Regions from separate parts of the Streptomyces sp. NPDC045695 genome, predicted to be linked through region 3. Evidence: riboswitches for the same ligand, from Rfam matches in the RefSeq annotation. Region 3 holds a riboswitch; each other region holds the start of a gene.
What was found. A riboswitch is a leader RNA that binds a small molecule or an ion and turns the genes downstream of it on or off. The one in region 3 is predicted to bind cyclic di-AMP.
Positions count from the first base shown of each region.

Region 1: it holds a riboswitch for cyclic di-AMP, as region 3 does, so the genes downstream of both, AC07DU_RS06710 (transglycosylase family protein) here and AC07DU_RS23915 (M23 family metallopeptidase) in region 3, are expected to answer to the same signal.
Region 2: it holds a riboswitch for cyclic di-AMP, as region 3 does, so the genes downstream of both, AC07DU_RS11950 (M23 family metallopeptidase) here and AC07DU_RS23915 (M23 family metallopeptidase) in region 3, are expected to answer to the same signal.

Region 1 is NZ_JBWKJU010000003.1:76,241-83,127, reverse strand. Features, by position in the region: gene AC07DU_RS06725 (nucleoside triphosphate pyrophosphohydrolase) at 1-502, shown strand, start outside; gene AC07DU_RS06720 (cytochrome P450 family protein) at 636-1,910, shown strand; gene AC07DU_RS06715 (transglycosylase family protein) at 2,014-3,036, shown strand; cyclic di-AMP (ydaO/yuaA leader) riboswitch at 3,312-3,484, shown strand; gene AC07DU_RS06710 (transglycosylase family protein) at 3,488-4,183, shown strand; gene eno (phosphopyruvate hydratase) at 4,493-5,779, shown strand; gene AC07DU_RS06700 (FtsB family cell division protein) at 5,890-6,378, shown strand; gene AC07DU_RS06695 (DUF501 domain-containing protein) at 6,435-6,887, shown strand, end outside.
Region 2 is NZ_JBWKJU010000005.1:198,439-205,325, forward strand. Features, by position in the region: gene AC07DU_RS11930 (phosphorylase family protein) at 1-405, shown strand, start outside; gene hpnH (adenosyl-hopene transferase HpnH) at 411-1,442, shown strand; gene AC07DU_RS11940 (aspartate aminotransferase family protein) at 1,439-2,842, shown strand; gene AC07DU_RS11945 (tyrosine-protein phosphatase) at 2,862-3,653, opposite strand; cyclic di-AMP (ydaO/yuaA leader) riboswitch at 3,978-4,153, shown strand; gene AC07DU_RS11950 (M23 family metallopeptidase) at 4,157-5,122, shown strand; gene AC07DU_RS11955 (SGNH/GDSL hydrolase family protein) at 5,284-6,069, shown strand; gene AC07DU_RS11960 (MBL fold metallo-hydrolase) at 6,230-6,887, shown strand, end outside.
Region 3 is NZ_JBWKJU010000015.1:30,532-37,418, reverse strand. Features, by position in the region: gene AC07DU_RS23920 (M16 family metallopeptidase) at 1-1,186, shown strand, start outside; cyclic di-AMP (ydaO/yuaA leader) riboswitch at 1,425-1,583, shown strand; gene AC07DU_RS23915 (M23 family metallopeptidase) at 1,597-2,397, shown strand; gene AC07DU_RS23910 (GntR family transcriptional regulator) at 2,600-3,277, shown strand; gene AC07DU_RS23905 (HPr family phosphocarrier protein) at 3,588-3,869, opposite strand; gene AC07DU_RS23900 (bifunctional acetate--CoA ligase family protein/GNAT family N-acetyltransferase) at 4,053-6,812, shown strand; gene AC07DU_RS23895 (DUF5998 family protein) at 6,878-6,887, shown strand, end outside.

The DNA.
Region 1 (6,887 bases), on a different contig from region 3:
GGAGCTGCGGGAGGAACTGGGCGACGTCCTGCTCCAGGTGGTCTTCCACGCGCGGATCGCCCAGGAGCACGAGGATCCGGACGCCGCCTTCTCCATCGACGACGTGGCCGGGGCCCTGGTGGAGAAGCTGATCCACCGGCACCCGCACGTCTTCGGCGACGCGCAGGCGCAGACGCCGCAGGACGTGCACGAGCACTGGCAGCGGACCAAGGCGATCGAGAAGCAGCGGGAGTCGGTCACCGACGGGATCCCCGTGGGCCAGCCGGGTCTCGCGCTCGCGGCCAAGCTCGCGGGCCGCGTCCGCGCGGGCGGGCTGGCCGTGGAACTGCCCCGCGGCGAGGGCGTCGGGTACGAACTGCTGGAGCTGGCGGCGCGGGCCGAGGAGGCGGGCATCGACCCGGAGACCGCGCTGCGCGCGGCGGCCCGCGTCTACCGCGACGCGATCCGGGCGGCCGAGGGCGTCGGGGAGACGCCCTCGCCGGACGACCCCCTGGACGAGTAGGCCGTCGCCTCCCGGGCGCGCGGCTCAGGAACCGCTCGCCGCAGCCCAGGGGGCGCCCGCCCGGCCCCTGGCCCGCGCCCCGGCGGGCCCGGCCGCATGGGGCGGCGGTCCGGGGCCGGGATACGGTCGTCACGTGCACGAGCAGACCCCCGCAGCCCCAGCCGACCCCCCTGCCACCGAGGGCCCGACCCTCTTCGACTGGGAGTTCGCGACCGACCCGTACCCCGCCTATGCATGGCTGCGCGAGCACTCCCCGGTGCACCGCACCAAGCTCCCCAGCGGGGTCGAGGCCTGGCTGGTCACCCGCTACGCCGATGCCCGCCAGGCCCTGGCCGACCAGCGGCTCAGCAAGAATCCGGCGCACCACGCGGAGCCCGCGCACGCCAAGGGCAAGACCGGGATCCCGGGGGAGCGCAAGGCGGAGCTGATGACGCACCTGCTCAACATCGACCCGCCGGACCACACCCGGCTGCGGCGGCTGGTGTCGAAGGCGTTCACGCCGCGCAGGGTCGCCGAGTTCACCCCGCGGGTGCAGGCGCTCACCGATCACCTGATCGACCAGTTCGCGGGGAAGGGGGAGGCGGACCTCATCCACGAGTTCGCCTTCCCGCTGCCGATCTACGCCATCTGCGAGATGCTCGGCGTACCGCGCGAGGACCAGGACGACTTCCGTGACTGGGCGGGGATGATGATCCGCCACGGCGGCGGCCCGCGCGGCGGGGTCGCCCGGTCGGTCAAGCAGATGCGCACCTACCTCGGCGAGCTCATCCACCGCAAAAGGGATGATCTGGGCGACGACCTGATCTCCGACCTGATCCGGGCGAGCGACCACGGCGACCACCTGACGGAGGGCGAGGCCACCGCCATGGCCTTCATCCTGCTCTTCGCCGGCTTCGAGACGACCGTGAACCTCATCGGCAACGGCGTCCACGCCCTCTTCATGAACCCCGGCCAGCGCGAGCGCCTCCAGCTCTCCCTCGGCGCCGGCGAGAGCGGGCTGCTGGCCACCGGTGTCGAGGAACTGCTGCGCTACGACGGTCCGGTGGAGCTGGCGACCTGGCGTTTCGCCACCGAGCCGCTGACCCTCGGCGGCCGGGAGATCGCGGTCGGCGACCCGGTCCTGGTCGTCCTCGCGGCCGCCGACCGGGACCCCGAGCGGTTCACCGATCCGGACACCCTGGACCTCTCCAGGACGGACAACCAGCACCTCGGGTACGGGCACGGGATCCACTACTGCGTGGGCGCCCCGCTCGCGCGACTTGAAGGACAGACCGCGCTCGCGACTTTGCTCACGCGTCTGCCAGATCTGGAACTGGCTGTTCCGCCCGAAGACCTGCGCTGGCGCGGCGGATTGATCATGCGTGGCCTGCGCACTCTTCCCGTCCGCTTCACACCTCGAAACGATTGAGCGCGAACTGACCCGAAGTCAGTTCCCGACCGAACTTGTGACAATCGTTCGAAGGCCGCTAGGTTCTGCCGTTACCCCGCCGTTATGCGAAAGGTGCACCTTCATGCGTTCCGGGAACGGCCGCCACAGACGACCCCGCCAGGTCCCCGCGCTGGTAGTCACAGCCGGCGTCACTGGCTCCGCGCTGGCCCTGCCGCTGCTAGCCGCCACCCAGGCCTCCGCCGCCGACACGTCGACGTGGGACAAGGTCGCCGAATGCGAGAGCGGTGGCACCTGGAGTGCCAACCTCGGCAACGGCTCGTACGGCGGGCTCCAGTTCACCCAGGAGCAGTGGCAGAACGCCGGCGGGCTCGACTTCGCCGAGCGCGCCGACCTCGCGAGCAGGTCCCAGCAGATCGCCGTGGCCGAGCGGGTGCTCGCCTCGCAGGGGCCGCAGGCGTGGCCGCTGTGCGCCACCTCCGCCGGACTGGACCGGCAGGGCCCCGCCGCGGCGGTGGACCCCGGTCTGCCCGGCACCTCCGGGACGATCGCGCCCTCCCCGTCCCGCCCGGACGACACCGTGCCCTCCCGCGCGGGTGAGCGGCCGGCCATCGACTTCGGGGCGCCGACCGCGACGGGGCCGGTGGTCCCGAGTCCGTCCGGCTCCCCCTCGTACCTGATTCCCGACGCGCCGTCCGTCGGACTGCCCGTCATGCCCGTGCCGGACGCCCCGTCGGCGCCGGTCGTCCCGGCCGATCCGACCGCGCCCCCGGCGACCCCCGGCGACCCGGCCGCGCCCACGACGCCGGTCGCGCCGACGACTCCGGCCGTCCCGGCGGACCCGAGCGCGCCCGCGACCCCCGGTCAGCCTTCGGCGGACCCGACGGCCCCGGCGGCCGGGGACGCCACCCCGGCCGAGGGCAGCGGCAAGCACCGCGGCGAGCCCGCCCCCGAGGCGGCCGCGCCGTCTGACGCGCCGTCGGTGCCCACGTACACGGTGCGGGCGGGTGACAGCCTGGCCGCCATCGCGGATGCCAAGGGCGTGAAGGGCGGCTGGAACCAGCTCTACCAGGCCAATGAGCAGGTCATCGGCGGGGACGCCGACCTGATCAAGCCTGGTCAGAATCTGGATCTAACCGTGCAATAAGGGCACTTGAGCAGCCCGAAAAGGCGGGAATGTCGGTTATCGGCAAGTGAGACATGTGTCTCTTCCGGTCAACTGGCGTGTCCCGCCCCGAGGCTGCGGCAAACCCCGGCCTCACCTGCGCAAACACCCCCACAAGGAGCGCAAGTAGGGGCCGTCTCTCCCCGATGTCCCTCGTTGAACATCGGGGAGAGACCTGTCTACCTTCTGAATCGCTCGCCACCGCGAGCTCCTTCGACCGCATCGCCGAATCCTGCCGGCGGACGGGGGGAACAGTCGTCGCGCAAGCGCCGAAGGCAGGAGCGGGGGAACCAAGGTAGGCGCCGGGAGCGGCCGTTGAGAGACGGTCACGCCACCGGCTTGGGGTTAAGCGGTGCGGCTGGTCCGCAGCGCCGGGCACTCATCAGCTCGAACCCGACAGCTCACCTCGCAGGCGTCGGTGAGGAGAAACCTCATGCTGCTTTCCGGCAAGGGCAAGCACCGTCGCGGCTCCAAGGCCGTCCGCATCGTCACGCTCGCCGGTGTCGCCGGTGTGGCCGTGGCCGCCCCGCTGATGGCCGCGGGCACCGCCTCCGCCGCGACCGCCTCCGAGTGGGACAAGGTCGCGCAGTGCGAGGCCGGTGGCAACTGGGCCATCAACACGGGCAACGGCTACTACGGCGGCCTGCAGTTCTCGTCCTCGACGTGGGCCGCGTACGGAGGCAAGGCGTACGCCGCGCAGGCCAACCAGGCCTCGAAGTCCCAGCAGATAGCCATCGCCGAGAAGGTCCTCAAGGGCCAGGGCAAGGGCGCCTGGCCGCACTGCGGCGTGGGCCTGTCGAACTCCTCCTACACCGGCGGCGGGTCCACCGAGACCCCGAAGACCGTCAAGCCGAAGGCCGACTCGAAGAAGACCGAGCAGAAGGCCGCGCCGAAGAAGGACACCACCAAGCGCGCCGAGGCCCCGACCACCCGCTCCGAGCGCGCCGAGGCTCCGGCCGCGCCGAAGACGGGCAACGGCTCGTACGAGGTCAAGTCCGGTGACACCCTCGGCACCATCGCCGACGCCAACGGCGTCCAGGGCGGCTGGGAGAAGCTGTTCGAGCTGAACAAGGACATCGTCTCGGACGCCGACCTGATCTACCCGGGCCAGAAGCTGAAGCTCAGCTGAACACTGCGGCCCTAGCCGCAGGAGCCCGTGGCCGCGGGAGCCCGATCCGCAGGAGCCCGAACGGCACGCACGACGTCCCACCGCCCGGCGCGTTCGTCCCCACGCGCCGGGCGGCGGTGTGTGCGCCGACGCGATCCGCGCTCCCCGAACCGGCTCCGTATGTCCCGGAAGAGGGGTATTCGGTCCCTTTTTCGTCCCAGGACCCGGGCGGTCGGCAGGTCGAGTCCCCGGATCCGGTTAGGCTCTAGTCGGCAAGGCCATCCCACGGCCTGACGCCACCGCACACCCAGCGTCACATCCCAGAAGGAGATGCTCGTGCCGTCCATCGACGTCGTCGTAGCCCGGGAAATCCTGGACTCCCGAGGCAACCCCACGGTCGAGGTCGAGGTGGGCCTCGACGATGGCAGCACCGGCCGTGCTGCAGTTCCGTCCGGCGCCTCCACCGGTGCATTCGAGGCCATCGAGCTCCGTGACGGTGACCCCAACCGTTACTTCGGCAAGGGTGTCGAGAAGGCCGTCCTCGCCGTCATCGAGCAGATCGGCCCGGAGCTCGTCGGCTACGACGCCACCGAGCAGCGGCTGATCGACCAGGCCATGTTCGACCTGGACGCCACCGACAACAAGGGCTCGCTCGGCGCCAACGCCATCCTCGGCGTCTCCCTCGCCGTCGCGCACGCCGCGTCCGAGGCCTCGGACCTTCCGCTCTTCCGCTACCTCGGCGGCCCGAACGCGCACCTGCTGCCCGTTCCGATGATGAACATCCTCAACGGTGGGTCGCACGCCGACTCCAACGTGGACATCCAGGAGTTCATGATCGCCCCGATCGGCGCGGAGTCCTTCTCCGAGGCGCTGCGCTGGGGTGCCGAGGTCTACCACACCCTCAAGAAGGTCCTGCACACCAAGGGCCTGTCCACCGGTCTCGGTGACGAGGGCGGCTTCGCGCCCAACCTGGAGTCCAACCGCGCCGCGCTCGACCTCATCATCGAGGCCATCAAGCAGGCCGGCTACACCCCGGGCAAGGACATCGCGCTCGCGCTCGACGTCGCCGCGTCCGAGTTCTACAAGGACGGCAAGTACGAGTTCGAGGGCCAGTCCCGCTCGGCCGCCGAGATGACCGACTACTACGCCGAGCTCGTCGACGCGTACCCGCTGGTCTCCATCGAGGACCCGCTGTTCGAGGACGACTGGGCCGGCTGGAAGACCATCACCGACCGCCTGGGCTCCAAGGTCCAGATCGTCGGCGACGACCTCTTCGTCACCAACCCGGAGCGCCTGGCCCGCGGCATCGAGGAGGGCTCCGCGAACGCCCTGCTCGTGAAGGTGAACCAGATCGGTTCCCTGACCGAGACCCTCGACGCCGTCGAGATGGCCCAGCGCAACGGCTTCAAGTGCATGATGTCGCACCGCTCCGGCGAGACCGAGGACGTCACCATCGCCGACCTCGCCGTCGCCGTGAACTGCGGCCAGATCAAGACCGGCGCCCCGGCCCGCTCGGACCGCGTCGCCAAGTACAACCAGCTGCTGCGCATCGAGGAGATCCTGGACGACGCCGCGGTGTACGCGGGCCGCTCCGCCTTCCCGCGCTTCAAGGGCTGATCACGGGCCGATCCCCAAGACGGGGTCCCGGCCTCCGTACGTCCCCGCACTCGGTCCCGTACCGTGTGCGGGGACGTATTGCGTAGTGCGCACACAGGGGAGGCGGATCAATGGCCGGGAACCGGGATCGGTTCTCCACCTTCTCCACCGCGACCAGGCTCAAGCAGCTCGGCGAGCGGACCGCCGCTCACGTCTACCGCTCGCAGTCGCGCCGCCAGGTCCGCCGCAGCCGGCTCACCGGCCGCGCCGCGCTCCTGGTGCTCGTCCTCTGTACGCTGGTCGTCGCCCTCGCGTATCCGATGCGCCAGTACGTCTCCCAGCGCTCGGAGATCGCGGCGCAGCAGCGGTCCGCCGCCGCCGCGCGGGACCGCCTGGAGCGGCTGCGCGACGAGAAGGCCCGCTGGCAGGACGACGCGTACGCGGAGCAGCAGGCGCGCAGGCACCTGCACTTCCTGCGCCCGGGGGAGATCGGCTACATCATGAGCGACCCCGGGTCCCAGCCCCCGGAGCCGCACCGGACCGGCCAGGCCGGCTCGGACCGCCCCTGGTACTCCAACGTCTGGGACGGCGTCGACAAGGCCGACCGCCCGGGCGAGTGAGCACCCGCACCCCACCGCAGCACCCATCCACGAGAACGAAGAGACTTCCTCCAGGCATGCAGACGCCCCCGCCCCAGACCGACCGGACCGAGCCGACCGACGCGGACATCGAAGCGTTCCAGCAGCAGCTCGGCCGCCCGCCGCGCGGGCTGCGCGCCATCGCGCACCGCTGCCCCTGCGGACAGCCGGACGTGGTGGAGACCGCCCCGCGGCTCCCCGACGGCACGCCCTTCCCGACGCTGTACTACCTGACGTGCCCGCGCGCGGCCTCCGCCATCGGCACGCTGGAGGCCAACGGCGTGATGAAGGAGATGCAGGCCCGGCTCGCCGAGGACCCTGAGCTCGCCGCCGCCTACCGGGCCGCGCACGAGGACTACATCCGGCGCCGCGACGCCATCGAGGTGCTCCAGGGCTTCCCGAGCGCCGGCGGGATGCCCGACCGCGTGAAGTGCCTGCACGTGCTGGTGGGCCACTCCCTGGCCGCCGGCCCGGGCGTGAACCCGTTCGGC
Region 2 (6,887 bases), on a different contig from region 3:
CCCGGCGACCTGGTCGTCGCCGAGGAGGCCCGCGACCAGGAGGGGGCCGTCAGCTGTACCGGAACCGTCCTGCTCGCCGAGGCGCTGGCCCGGGCCGCCCCCGGCCGGACCGTGCACCGGGGCGCCCTGACCGGATCCGAGCACGTCGTCCGCGGCCAGGAGCGCGCGCAGCTGCGCGCCACCGGCGCCATCGCGGTCGACATGGAGTCCGTCGCCACCCTGCGGACCGCGACGCGGGGCGGCAGCCGTCCGGTTGGGGCCGTCCGGGTGATCGTGGACGCTCCGGAGTACGAGCTCGTCCGTATCGGCACGGTTCGCGGGGGAATATCGGCCTTCCGTGTCCTGCGTGCCGTACTGCCCGCGTTTTATGACTGGCACCGTTCTTTGCTGCTCCCCAGGAGGTGAGCCAGATGGCCATGCCGCTGCGCCAGACCATCAGGGTCGGGACGTATCTTCTCGAACAAAAGCTCCGCAAGCGCGAGAAGTTCCCGCTGATCGTCGAGCTGGAACCGCTCTACGCGTGCAACCTGGCCTGTGAGGGGTGCGGGAAGATCCAGCACCCGGCCGGGGTGCTCAAGCAGCGCATGCCGGTCGCCCAGGCGGTCGGTGCCGTACTGGAGTCCGGTGCGCCCATGGTGTCCATCGCGGGCGGCGAGCCCCTGATGCACCCGCAGATCCACGAGATCGTCCGGCAGCTGGTGGCGAAGCGGAAGTACGTCTTCCTCTGCACCAACGCGATGCTGCTGCGCAAGAAGATCGAGAAGTTCACCCCTTCCCCCTATTTCGCCTTCGCCGTGCACATCGACGGCCTGCGCGAACGGCACGACGAGTCGGTCGCCAAGGAAGGCGTCTTCGACGAGGCGGTCGCGGCCATCAAGGAGGCGAAGCGGCGCGGATTCCGGGTGACCACGAACTCTACCTTCTTCAACACCGACACCCCGCAGACGATCATCGAGGTACTCAACTACCTCAATGACGACCTACAGGTGGACGAGATGATGATCTCGCCCGCCTACGCCTACGAAAAGGCACCTGACCAGGAACACTTCCTGGGCGTCGAACAGACCCGTGATCTTTTCAGGAAGGCCTTCGCGGGCGGCAACCGGCGCCGGTGGCGTCTCAACCACTCCCCGCTCTTCCTGGACTTCCTGGAAGGGAAGGCCGATTTCCCCTGCACGGCCTGGGCCATTCCGAATTACTCCCTCTTCGGCTGGCAGCGCCCCTGCTACCTGATGAGCGACGGCTACGTGCCGACGTACCGGGAACTGATCAACGACACCGACTGGAGCAAGTACGGCCGCGGAAAGGACCCGCGCTGCGCCAACTGCATGGCGCACTGCGGCTACGAACCCACCGCCGTCCTCGCCACCATGGGCTCCCTCAAGGAATCCCTGCGGGCGGCCCGGGAGACGATCGGCGGCAACCGGGGAAAGCAGGCATGACAGCCGCGCCGGGAGGGGGCAAGGGCTTCGACCTCGCCGCACTGCTCGCCGAGCGCGGCGCGGAACGGTACGAGCTGCACGCGCGGCACCTCAACCACCAACTGCCCCGGATGCTCCACACGATCGGCTTCGACAAGGTCTACGAGCGGGCCCAGGGCGCCCACTTCTGGGACGCCGAGGGCAACGACTACCTCGACATGCTCGCCGGCTTCGGCGTGATGGGCCTGGGCCGCCACCACCCGGTCGTCCGCCGGGCCCTGCACGACGTCCTGGACGCCCAGCTCGCCGACCTCACCCGCTTCGACTGCCAGCCGCTGCCCGGGCTGCTGGCCGAGAAGCTGCTCTCGTACAGCCCGCACCTGGACCGGGTCTTCTTCGGCAACAGCGGCACGGAGGCGGTGGAGACGGCCCTGAAGTTCGCCCGGTACGCGACCGGGCGGCCACGGATCCTCTACTGCGACCACGCCTTCCACGGGCTCACCACCGGCTCGCTCTCGGTCAACGGCGAGGGCGGGTTCCGGGACGGCTTCGCGCCGCTGCTCCCCGACACCGGCATCGCGCTGGGCGATCTGGCCGCGCTGGAACGGGAGCTGAAGCGCGGGGACGTGGCCGCCCTGATCGTCGAGCCCGTCCAGGGCAAGGGGGTCCTCGCGGCCCCGCTCGGATTCCTGCTCGCCGCGCAGGAGCTGCTGCACCGGCACAAGGCACTGCTGATCGCGGACGAGGTGCAGACCGGCCTCGGACGCACCGGCGACTTCTACGCCTACCAGCACGAGCCGGGCGTGGAGCCGGACCTGGTGTGCGTCGCCAAGGCGCTGTCGGGCGGCTACGTGCCCGTCGGCGCGACCCTGGGCAAGGACTGGATCTTCAAGAAGGTCTACTCGTCCATGGACCGGGTGCTCGTGCACTCCGCGAGCTTCGGGTCCAACGCGCAGGCGATGGCGGCCGGTCTGGCCGTGCTGTCGGTCATGGAGGACGAGGAGGTCGTCGCCCACTCCAGGGCGATGGGCGACCTCCTGCGCGGGCGGCTGGCGGCGCTCGTGGACGAGTACGAGCTGCTGCACGAGGTGCGGGGACGCGGCCTGATGATCGGCATCGAATTCGGTCGGCCGTCCTCGCTGGGGCTCCGCAGCCGCTGGACGATGCTCCAAGCGGCGCGCAAGGGGCTGTTCGCGCAGATGGTCGTCGTGCCGCTGCTCCAGAAGCACCGCATCCTCACCCAGGTCTCCGGGGACCAGCTGGAGGTGATCAAGCTGATTCCGCCGCTGATCGTGGACGAGCAGGACGTCGACCGGTTCGTCGGCGCCTTCCGCGAGGTCATGGACGAGGCGCACGGCGGGTCCGGGCTGATGTGGGACTTCGGGAGGACGCTCGTGAAGCAGGCGGTCGCCAACCGCTGACCGCCTGCTTGAGCGGAGATCAGTCGAGCAGCTGCTCGCGGAGGCGGTCCAGGGTCTCGGGCGTGAGCCCGAGGCCCTGCGACAGGTAGCGGTCCACACCGCCCCAGGCCTCGTCGATGGTCTCGAAGGCCGCGAGCAGGTACTCGGCGCGGGCGTCGAAGAGCGGGGCCAGCAGCTCCATCACCTCGGGGGAGCGGGCCCCGGAGGACCCGTCGCCGCGCCGGACCCGGTAACGGCGGTGCGGGGCGTTCGACTCCAGGTAGTCCGCGACGATCGCCTCGCGCTCCACGCGCAGCGCGAGCAGGGTGACGGCGATCGACAGGCCCGCCCGGTCCTTGCCGGCGGCGCAGTGCATGAGGGCCGGGACGCTGTCCTCGGCGAGGGCGTGCAGGACGCGGCTGTGCTCGGCGGTTCGGTTCTTGATCATCACGCGGTACGAGCGGGTCATCCGGGCCGCGGCCTGCCCGTCGCCCAGGACCGCGCGGAGCTGGTCGAGGTCGCCGTCGCGGACCATCTTCCAGAACTCGCGGCCGTCGGCCGGATCCGAGAGCGGGATGTTGACGTTCCGCACCCCCGGCAGGTCCACGTCCGGGCCCTCCAGCGCGTGGTCGGCGCCGTTGCGGAAGTCGAAGACGGTGTGGAGTCCGAGCGACCCGAGGAATTCTGTATCCGTTTCAGTGGCATGGGCGAGATGTCCGCTTCGGAACAGTCGCCCCGTCTTGACCCTTCGTCCGTCGGAAGTCGGCAATCCGCCCACATCGCGGAAATTGCGCACTCCGGACAACTCCGGCTCCTGTATCTGCTGGGTCAAGGGAACTCCTCCGCTTCGTCGCGCCGACTGTGGGTGCTCTGTCCGAATTACACTACTTGGCGATAACTTGCCATCAGCGGAGGCGAGATCGACCGCGTCCCCGTGAGCCAGATCATACGGTGACCGTGAGTGCCTGATCGCTAAAGCCGAATGACCGCGTCGGAGCGGTTGTTGGCGGTGCGGAATGGACGGAGGGTGACCGGAATTCCGGCGGTCCCTCACCCCTGTTATTCCGTCAGGGAATTCATGGCTTGTTCAGCGTGGCCGTTTGGGATTACGTTCGCGACCGATCCGGGTGGATCGCCGAATCCTGCCGCCGCCCGGAAACCGCACCCGACTATTCACGCGCGGCAGGAGCGGGGGAACCAGGTAAGCCGCTGTCCCGGATCTTCGGACCCGGGACGGCTTGGGGTGAAGCCGTACATGGTCCGTTCATGTGCGGCCGGACATCTCCAGTCCGAACCCGACAGCTCACCTCGCAGGCACCGGAGAGGAAATGCGCCATGCCTGCAAAGGGTAAGCACCGCCGTCCCAAGCCCCTCTCGATATCGCGCGGTTTCGCCGTCGCCGGCACCGGTGGCGCGGCTCTCGCGCTGCCGCTGATGGGCGCCGCCGGTGCTCAGGCCGCCGGTGCTCCGGCCGTCGCCACGACGACCGCGGTCACCGCCGTGACCGCCGTGGCGCCCGTCGTGGCCCCGCAGGTTCCGGTCTCGCTGCAGGCCGCGGCCGCCGCGCCGGGCGTGTACACGGTCGTCCCGGGCGACTGCCTCTCCGTGATCGCCGCCGAGCGTCACCTGCCGGGTGGCTGGGAGCAGCTCTACGCCGACAACCGCGAGGCGGTCGGCAGTGACCCGTCTCTGATCCACCCGGGCCTGAAGCTGAACCTCGGTGGTGCGGGCGACTCGGCCGCGGCCGAGCCCGCCCCCGCCCGGAAGACCGCCGCGAAGCCCGCTTCGAAGCCCGCCACCAAGCCGGTGTCGAAGCCCGCTCCCCAGCAGGCCGCGAAGGCCGCCCCCGCGCAGCAGGCCGCCCCCGAGGCGCCCGCCGCGCAGCCGCAGTCCGCCTCCTCCTTCGTGGCGCCGGTGAGCGGAGGGATCTCCACCCAGTACAAGGTCGCGGGCAGCATGTGGTCCTCCGGCTACCACACCGGCGTGGACTTCATCGCGAGCTCCGGCACCACCGTCAAGGCGGTCGGCGCGGGCACCGTGGTCTCCGCGGGCTGGGCCGGCGCGTACGGCAACGAGGTCATCATCCGCCACGCCGACGGCAACTACTCCCAGTACGGCCACCTTTCCCAGCTCTCCGTCACGGCCGGCCAGAGCGTCACGGCGGGCCAGAGCATCGGCCTCTCGGGCTCCACCGGCAATTCGACCGGTCCCCACCTCCACTTCGAGATCCGTACGGGCCCCTCCTACGGCTCCGACATCGACCCGATCGCCTACCTCCGCTCGAAGGGCGTCAGCCTCTGACGGCAGCCGCCGCCGCGGCACGGACACACGTGGGGCCGGGACCCGAGGGGGGTCCCGGCCTTACGTGTACCTATTCCTTATCCCGCGGGTGGTATAGATCACGGCCCGTCAACCCCTCATTACGTTGGCGTAGGTTGGTAGCGGGAGTGAAGGATGGACCCGTGGCAGCGACGACGACGAAACTCAAGACCATCGGCTCGTACGCGGCGATCGGGGACAGCTTCACCGAGGGCGTGGGGGACCCGGGACCCGGGGATTCATTTCTCGGCTGGGCGGACCGGCTCGCCGTGCTCCTGGCCGATCAGCGCGAAGAGCACGACTTCCGGTATGCGAATCTCGCGGTGCGCGGAAAGCTCCTCGACCAGATCGTGGCCGACCAGGTCCCGAGGGCCAAGGCCCTGGCGCCCGACCTGGTCACCTTCTGCGCGGGCGGCAATGACATCATCCGGCCCGGCAGCGACCCGGACGACGTGGCGGAGCGGTTCGAGGCGGCCGTGGCCGACCTCGCGGGGGCCGTCGGCCAGGTCATGATCACCACTGGTTTCGACACCCGCGGGGTGCCGGTGCTCAAGCACCTCCGCGGCAAGGTGGCGACGTACAGCGCCCACGTGCGGGCCATCGCCGACCGCTACGACTGCCCGGTCCTGGACCTGTGGTCCCTGAGGTCCGTACAGGACCGGCGGGCCTGGGACGCCGACCGGCTGCACCTGTCGCCCGAGGGACACACGCGGGTCGCGCTGCGGGCCGGGCAGGTGCTCGGGCTGGACGTGCCGACCGACCCGGACCAGCCGTGGCCGCCGCAGCGGCCGCGCGGCTCGGTGGACGTGACCCGGGACAACATCCAGTGGGCGCGGGACCACCTCGTGCCGTGGATCGGGCGACGGCTGCGCGGGGAGTCCTCCGGGGACCACGTGGAGGCGAAGCGGCCGGACCTGCTGCCGCTGTAAGAGGCGGGAGGCGGGAGGCGGGAGGCGGCGAGGGGCGGTTGGGGGACGGGCCGCGGGGGCGCGGGGTCGCCGGCCACAAGCGGAATCCTTCGGGGCCGGTGTGCGTTGGGATGGTCGTAGAGCGACGACCACCTTGACCCCACCCCTCCCAGGAGGCGCTTTGACCGGCTCCCGTCCCCTGCGTCCGCGGCTGCGCGCCCTGCGGCCCGAAGCCTTCGGCGCGGACCCGTCCGGCGCCCGGCTCGAGCGGATCCGTCGTTCGCCGAACTTCGCCGACGGTGTCTTCCAGAACCCGCTGGGAGCCCGCAACAGACCCTCGGGATCGATGACGGAGTTCGCCAAGAACTACTTCCACCGGGAGCAGCGGGCGCTGCGCGGTCCCGCCGCGCCGATCCCCGTGTACCCGACGACCCTCGCGGAGCTGGCCAAGCCGCCCGTCGGCGGTCTGCGGCTGACCTGGATGGGGCACTCCAGCGTGCTCGCCGAGATCGACGGGCGCCGGGTGCTGTTCGACCCGGTGTGGGGAGAGCGCTGCTCCCCCTTCCCCTTCGCCGGCCCCAAGCGACTGCACCCGGTGCCGGTCCCGCTGGCCTCGCTGGGCGAGGTCGACGTCGTCGTCATCTCGCACGACCACTACGACCACCTCGACCTGCCCACGATCAAGGACCTGGCCGGTACGGACACGGTCTTCGCCGTTCCGCTGGGAGTCGGCGCGCACCTGGAGCGCTGGGGCGTACCGGCCGACCGGCTGCGCGAACTGGACTGGAACGAGAGCACCGAGGTCGCCGGGCTCACGCTGACGGCGACCCCCGCCCGGC
Region 3 (6,887 bases):
CGTGTCGACCATCATGGCGCGCGCGTTCTCCGAGGGCACCGACAAGCACTCCGCCGAGGAGTTCGCGGCCGAGCTGGAGCGCTGCGGCGCCACCCTCGACGCGCACGCCGACCACCCGGGCATCCGGGTCTCCCTGGAGGTCCCGGCGTCCCGGCTGCCCAAGGCGCTGGGCCTGCTCTCCGAGGCACTCGCCGCCCCCGCCTTCGCCGACGCCGAGATCGACCGGCTGGTGCGCAACCGGCTCGACGAGATCCCGCACGAGCTGGCCAACCCCCAGCGGCGCGCCGCCAAGCAGCTCTCCAAGGAGCTCTTCCCGGCGTCCCTGCGGATGTCCCGTCCGCGGCAGGGCACCGAGGAGACGGTCGCCCGCATCGACTCCGCGGCCGTGCGCGCCTTCTACGAGGCCCACGTACGCCCCGCCACCGCCACGGCCGTGGTCGTCGGCGACCTGACCGGCATCGACCTCGACGCCGTCCTGGCGGACACCCTCGGCAGCTGGACGGGCGGCACCGCCGAACCCCTCCCGGTGCCGTCCGTGACCGCCGACGACACCGGCAGGGTGGTCATCGTGGACCGGCCCGGCTCGGTCCAGACCCAGCTGCTGATCGGCCGCATCGGGCCGGACCGGCACGACCGCGTCTGGGCGGCGCAGGTGCTCGGTACGTACTGCCTGGGCGGCACCCTCACCTCCCGCCTGGACGCGGTGCTGCGCGAGGAGAAGGGGTACACCTACGGCGTGCGCGCCTTCGGCCAGGTGCTGCGTTCCACGGCCGACGGCAAGGGCGCCTCGATGCTCGCCATCAGCGGCTCGGTGGACACCCCGAACACCGGACCGGCGCTGGAGGACCTCTGGACGGTGCTGCGCACCCTCGCGGAGGGCGGTCTGACCGACGCCGAACGCGACGTCGCCGTACAGAACTTGGTGGGTGTGGCCCCGCTGAAGTTCGAGACGGCCGCCTCGGTGGCCGGCACGCTCGCCGACCAGGTGGAGCAGGAGCTGCCGGACGACTACCAGGCCCGGTTGTACGCGCAGCTGGCTGAAACCGGCACGGTGGAGGCGACTTCGGCGGTCGTGAAGGCCTTCCCGGCGGACCGGCTGGTCACCGTCCTGGTGGGCGACGCGGCGCAGATCGAGGAGCCGGTACGGGCTCTGGGGATCGGCGAGGTCACCGTCGTCACCGACTGACGACCTAGGACGGCCGCCTGAACGTCGTCTGACGCTTCATCGGGCGCTCGGTGTCTCAAGTGCGAGGGGCTCTGGCGGGCTTGACCGCTGGAGCCCCTTTTGTCCGTTTGGTGGTGAGGTTGCTTTTATGTGGTGTGGCGTACGCAACAAAAAGCCGCGTCTGTTTGGCGATTGACTGATGATCCGCCTAGCGTCGTCCGTGCTGTCCGTCAGTTGTGCCCGCCGCACCCGCGGCACCGGACAGCGATCGCCGAGTCCCCGTCAGGCGCGAGCCTGGGGAGCCGGGGACCCACATGTGTCCCTGGGGTGAATCGGGCCGCCTCGCCAGAGGAGGCCCGTAGGAGACCTTCCTGCTCCGAACCCGTCAGCTAACCCGGTAGGCGAGAAGGAAGGAAAGGATCAAACCCTCCATGGCGTTTGGCAGTCGTCCCGCTGGTTCCGGCAAGCACCGTGGATCCAGCCGCCTGAGCCGTAAGACCGCCGGTTACGCCGGTATCGCCGCGATCGCCACCACGGGCGTCGTCGGCTCCCTCGCCGCCCCGGCCTTCGCCGCGGACAACCACAGCAGCTCCGCCCCGGAGAACGGGCTGGGCGCCGTCGTCGTCGCCGAGGACCTCGCGGGTGACATCGCCGACCAGGCCGCGTCCCAGCAGCGCGCCGCCGACCACGCCGCCGCCAAGGCGCAGGCCGAGGCGGACGCCAAGCAGCGGGCCGCCGAGGCCAAGCGCCTCGCCGAGGCCAAGGCGAAGGCCGAGCGCGACGCCGCCGAGCGCGCGGCCCGCGAGGAGGAGCGCAAGCGCCTCAACACCTTCGTCGCCCCGATCGAGGGCTCGTACGTGAGCACGCAGTACCACGCGGGCGGCGGCATGTGGTCCTCCGGCAGCCACACCGGCATCGACCTGCACGCCTCCTCCGGCACCTCGGTCCACGCGGTGGGCGTCGGTGTCGTGGTCGAGGCCGGCTGGGGCGGCGCGTACGGCAACAACGTCGTGATCAAGCACAACGACGGCACCTACACGCAGTACGGGCACATGAACTCGCTGAGCGTCTCCGTCGGCCAGGAGGTCACCGCCGGCCAGGTGATCGGCCTGTCGGGCTCCACCGGCAACTCCAGCGGCCCGCACCTGCACTTCGAGGCCCGCACCGGCTCGCAGTACGGCACGGACATCGACCCGATCGCCTACATGCGCTCGCACGGCGTCGACCTCTGAGCCGTCGTCCCGCACCGTTTCACCGAAGACCCCGGCTCCCCGAGCCGGGGTCTTCGTGTGTCCGCCCGGATCCGATCCGCCCCCCTGTGAATGTTTCGTATTTCCGGCCGCTCTCGGAAATGATCGTGTGTTGCAATAGAGTCGCAGCATGCGCATGTGCGCGCATTGAGGCTGGCAGTCGGAAATAGGCGGAGGTTCGGTCTTGCGTATTCCTGCGCACGCAGTATGCACAGCAATCCGCGACGACATCGTCTCCGGTGTCTTCGAACCGGGGAGCCGGCTGACCGAGGAGGTGCTGGCCCGTCGGTACGGAGTCTCGCGCGTCCCGGTCCGCGAGGCGTTGCGGACCCTGGAGTCCGAGGGGTTCGTGACGACGCGGCGCCACGCGGGGGCCTGCGTCGCCGAACCGACCGAGCAGGAGGCGGCGGACCTCCTGGAGCTGCGGATGCTCCTGGAGCCCCTGGCGGCGGCCCGGGCGGCCCGGCGGCGTACCGAGGCGCACCTCAAGGTGCTGCGCGGGCTGGTCAGGCTGGGCCAGGAGCGGGCCAGGCGGGGCCAGGGAGAGGACCTGAGGTCCCTGGGCGGCTGGTTCCACGAGACGCTCGCCCAGTCCTCGGGCAGCCCCGGGCTGATCGCGCTGCTCACCCAGATGCGGCACAAGATCGCGTGGATGTACGTGGTGGAGGCGCCCATGCGGCCCGTGGAGTCCTGGGCGGAGCACGGTGCGATCGTGGACGCGGTGGCCCGCGGGGACGCGGAGCGGGCCCGGGCGCTGACCGCGCTCCACGCCGACCGGGCGGCGGGGGCGCACCGGCGGCGGGTCCGGCCCGCTGTGAGCAGTTCGCAACCTGCCGTAAACATGTCGAGCGGGCGGCATTAACAGGGGCCGTATACAAAGGACGACATCGTGGCATCGCGCTCATTCATTGTGCGGTGCGCACGGGGTGAATTCGGCGCGCCGGATTCCTGCGGAGTCGAATGCGGGGGGCCGGGATTTCCGCCGGGGTCTGTTTCTTCGGCGAGCTGAATTGACGGGGTTCGATTTCCGCGGCTATCCGCGGCTATCCGCGGCTCTCCGGGGCTCGGCGCGCCCCCGCCGGGCCGGACGTCACAACGGCGAAGCCGCGGGCCCCCGATCGTCCGGGGCCCGCGGCTTCGCGGCGCGTACTGCTCGGGTGGAACCCGAAGGGTCAGACGGTCTCGGGAAGCTCTTCGAGACCCTCGGCGACCAGCTTCGCGAGGCGGTCGAGCGCGACGTCCGCACCCTCGGCCTCGGAGGCGAGGACGATCTCCTCGCCCCCCTGGGCGCCCAGGCCCAGAACCGCCAGCATGGAAGCGGCGTTGACGGGGTCGCCGCCCTTCTTCGCGATGGTCACCGGGACGCCGGAAGCGGTCGTCGCACGGACGAAGATCGAGGCGGGACGAGCGTGCAGGCCCTCGGCCCAGCCGACGTTGACGCGGCGCTCTGCCATGGTGATGCCCTTCAGGTTCTTACGGTTGTCTAGACCAGTCTCTCACGACGCCCTGAATGCTCCGACCGGCCCTCGGCCCGAATCCGCCGTCGCTCGACCTCCCCAGCTTGCACTGATTTGCCCCGTATTACCTCATGCGCCGCGCACGCACCGCCCAGCCCGCCCCGGCCGTAAAGTAGCCCCATGACCATCGAGTCGGACCCCTCGTACCCGGCCCACTGGGAAGCCGACGTCGTCCTGCGCGACGGCGGCACCGCCCGGATCAGGCCCATCACCACCGAGGACGCGGGCCGGCTGGTCAGCTTCTACGAGCAGGTCTCGGACGAGTCGAAGTACTACCGCTTCTTCGCCCCCTACCCCCGCCTCTCCGACCGCGACGTCCGCCGCTTCACGCACCACGACTACGTGGACCGGGTCGGCCTCGCCGCGACCATCGGCGGACAGTTCATCGGCACCGTCCGCTACGACCGCATCGGCCCCGACGGCCGGCCCGCCTCCGCACCCGCCGACGAGGCCGAGGTCGCCTTCCTCGTCCAGGACGCCCACCAGGGCCGCGGGGTCGCCTCCGCGCTCCTCGAACACATCGGCGCGGTGGCGCGGGAGCGCGGCATCCGCCGCTTCGTCGCCGAGGTGCTGCCCGCCAACACCAAGATGATCAAGGTGTTCACGGACGTCGGCTACGAGCAGAAGCGCAGCTTCGAGGACGGCTCCGTCCACCTCACCCTCGACCTCGAACCCACCGCCGAGTCCCTCGCGGTGCAGCGCGCCCGCGAACAGCGCGCCGAGGCCCGCTCGGTGCAACGGCTGCTGACCCCCGGCTCGGTGGCCGTCGTCGGAGTCAGCCGCTCCGGCGCGGGCGTGGGCGCGGCCGCCCTGCGCAACCTGCGCGACAGCGGCTTCCACGGCCACCTCTACGCCGTCAACGAGGCCGTCACGCGCGACCTGCTGGACGGCGTACGGGCCTACCGCTCGATCGAGGCCGTCGGCGCCCCCGTCGACCTCGCAGTGATCGCCGTTCCGGCCGACCGGGTCCCCGGCGTGGTCGCCGCCTGCGGTGAGCACGGCGTGCAGGGGCTCGTCGTCCTGTCCGACGGATACGGGGAGAGCGGCCCGGCCGGCCTCGCCCGCCAGCGCGAACTGGTCCGCCAGGTGCGCTCGTACGGGATGCGCCTGATCGGGCCGAACGCGTACGGGGTGATCAACACCGCGCCGGAGGTGGAGCTCAACGCCTCGCTGACGCCCGCCCCGATGCCGATGCGCGGCCGGATCGGGCTGTTCACGCAGTCCGGGGCGATCGGGATCGCCCTGCTCTCCGCGCTGCTCCGGCGCGGCGAGGGACTGTCCTCCTTCATCTCCGCCGGCAACCGCGCCGACGTCTCCGGCAACGACATCCTCCAGTACTGGTACGACGACCAGGCGACCGACGTCGCCCTGATGTACCTCGAAACCCTCGGCAATCCGCGGAAGTTCACCCGCCTCGCCCGCCGGACCGCGGCCGAGAAGCCGGTGGTCGTCGCCCGGGGCGGCCGCCACACCCCGGCCGGGCACGTCGTCCCCGACACCAGGCTGCCCGAGGCCACCGTCTCCGACCTGCTGCGGCAGGCCGGCGTCATCCGGGTCGACACGGTGACGGAGCTGGTGGACGTCGGTCTGCTGCTGGCCTCCCAGCCGCTGCCCGCCGGGCCGAGGGTCGCGATCCTCGGCAATTCCGAGTCCCTCGGGGTCCTCACCTACGACGCCTGCCTGACCCAGGGCCTGCGGCCGCTGGCGCCACTGGACCTGACGACGGCGGCCTCGCCGCAGGACTTCCGGGCGGCGCTGGTCTCGGCGCTGGCCTCCGAGGACTGCGACGCGGTCGTCGTCACGGCGATCCCCTGGGTGAACGAGCGGGCACTGGCGGACGAGCTGGCCGACGCGCTGCGCGAGGCCGTGGCCGAGGTGCCGGGCAAGCCGGTCGCCGTCGTCCATGTGGAACTCGGCGAGCTGGTCGACGCGCTGTCCGCCGAGCGCGGCCCCTGGGCCCCCGGCCCCCGCCCGCCGGACGGCCCGGGCACGCCGGACGGGCCGACGGCCGACCGGATCCCCAGCTACCCCGCCGCCGAGCGGGCCGTACGGGCCCTCGCCGAGGCCGTGCGGTACGGGCAGTGGCGGCGGTCCCTCGCCGAGGTCGGGCACGTCCCGGAGTACGAGGACATAGACGAGGCCGGGGCGGCCGCGCAGCTGGCCGGGCTGCTGGCCGACGTCGACGGCGGGGCCGTGCTGACCCTGGCGGAGTGGGACGCGCGCGAGCTGCTGGGGCGCTACGGGATCCGCGTCCTGCCCGCCCTGCCCGCGCCCAGCCCGGACGCGGCGGTCCGCGCCGCCGGGATCCTGGGCTATCCGGTGGCGCTGAAGACCACCGCCCCGCACCTGCGCCACCGCGCGGACCTGGGCGGCGTACGGCTCGACCTCAGGAACGAGGCCGAGCTGAGGCGCTCGTACGAGGCCCTCACCGGGCTGCTCGGCAAGCCCTCGGAGCTCCAGCCGGTGGTTCAGGCGATGGTGCCGCGCGGCGTCGACACCGTCGTGCGCTCCGTCATCGACCCGGCGGCCGGCGCCGTCCTGTCCTTCGGGCTCGCCGGCGTCGCCTCCGAGCTGCTGGGCGACACCGCGCACCGGCTCGTCCCGGCGACCGACCGGGACGCCGCGGGCCTGATCCGATCCATCCGGACCGCACCCCTCCTCTTCGGCTGGCGGGGCAGCGCCCCCGTGGACACCGCAGCCCTGGAGGAGCTGCTCCTGCGGGTGTCCCGGCTCGTGGACGACCACCCCGAGGTGATCGGCGTCTCCCTGGAGCCCGTCGTGGTCGCCACCGAGGGGCTGTCCGTGCTCAGCGCCACCGTCCGCGTCGCCCACCCGCCCGCCCGGGGCGACCTCGGCCCGCGCACCCTGCCCAGTTACTGAGGCTGCTCACGCGGTGCCGTCGCGGGGAGGCCGGGGCGCCCCGTACGGGCCTTAGGATGGACCTCATGGCGAAAT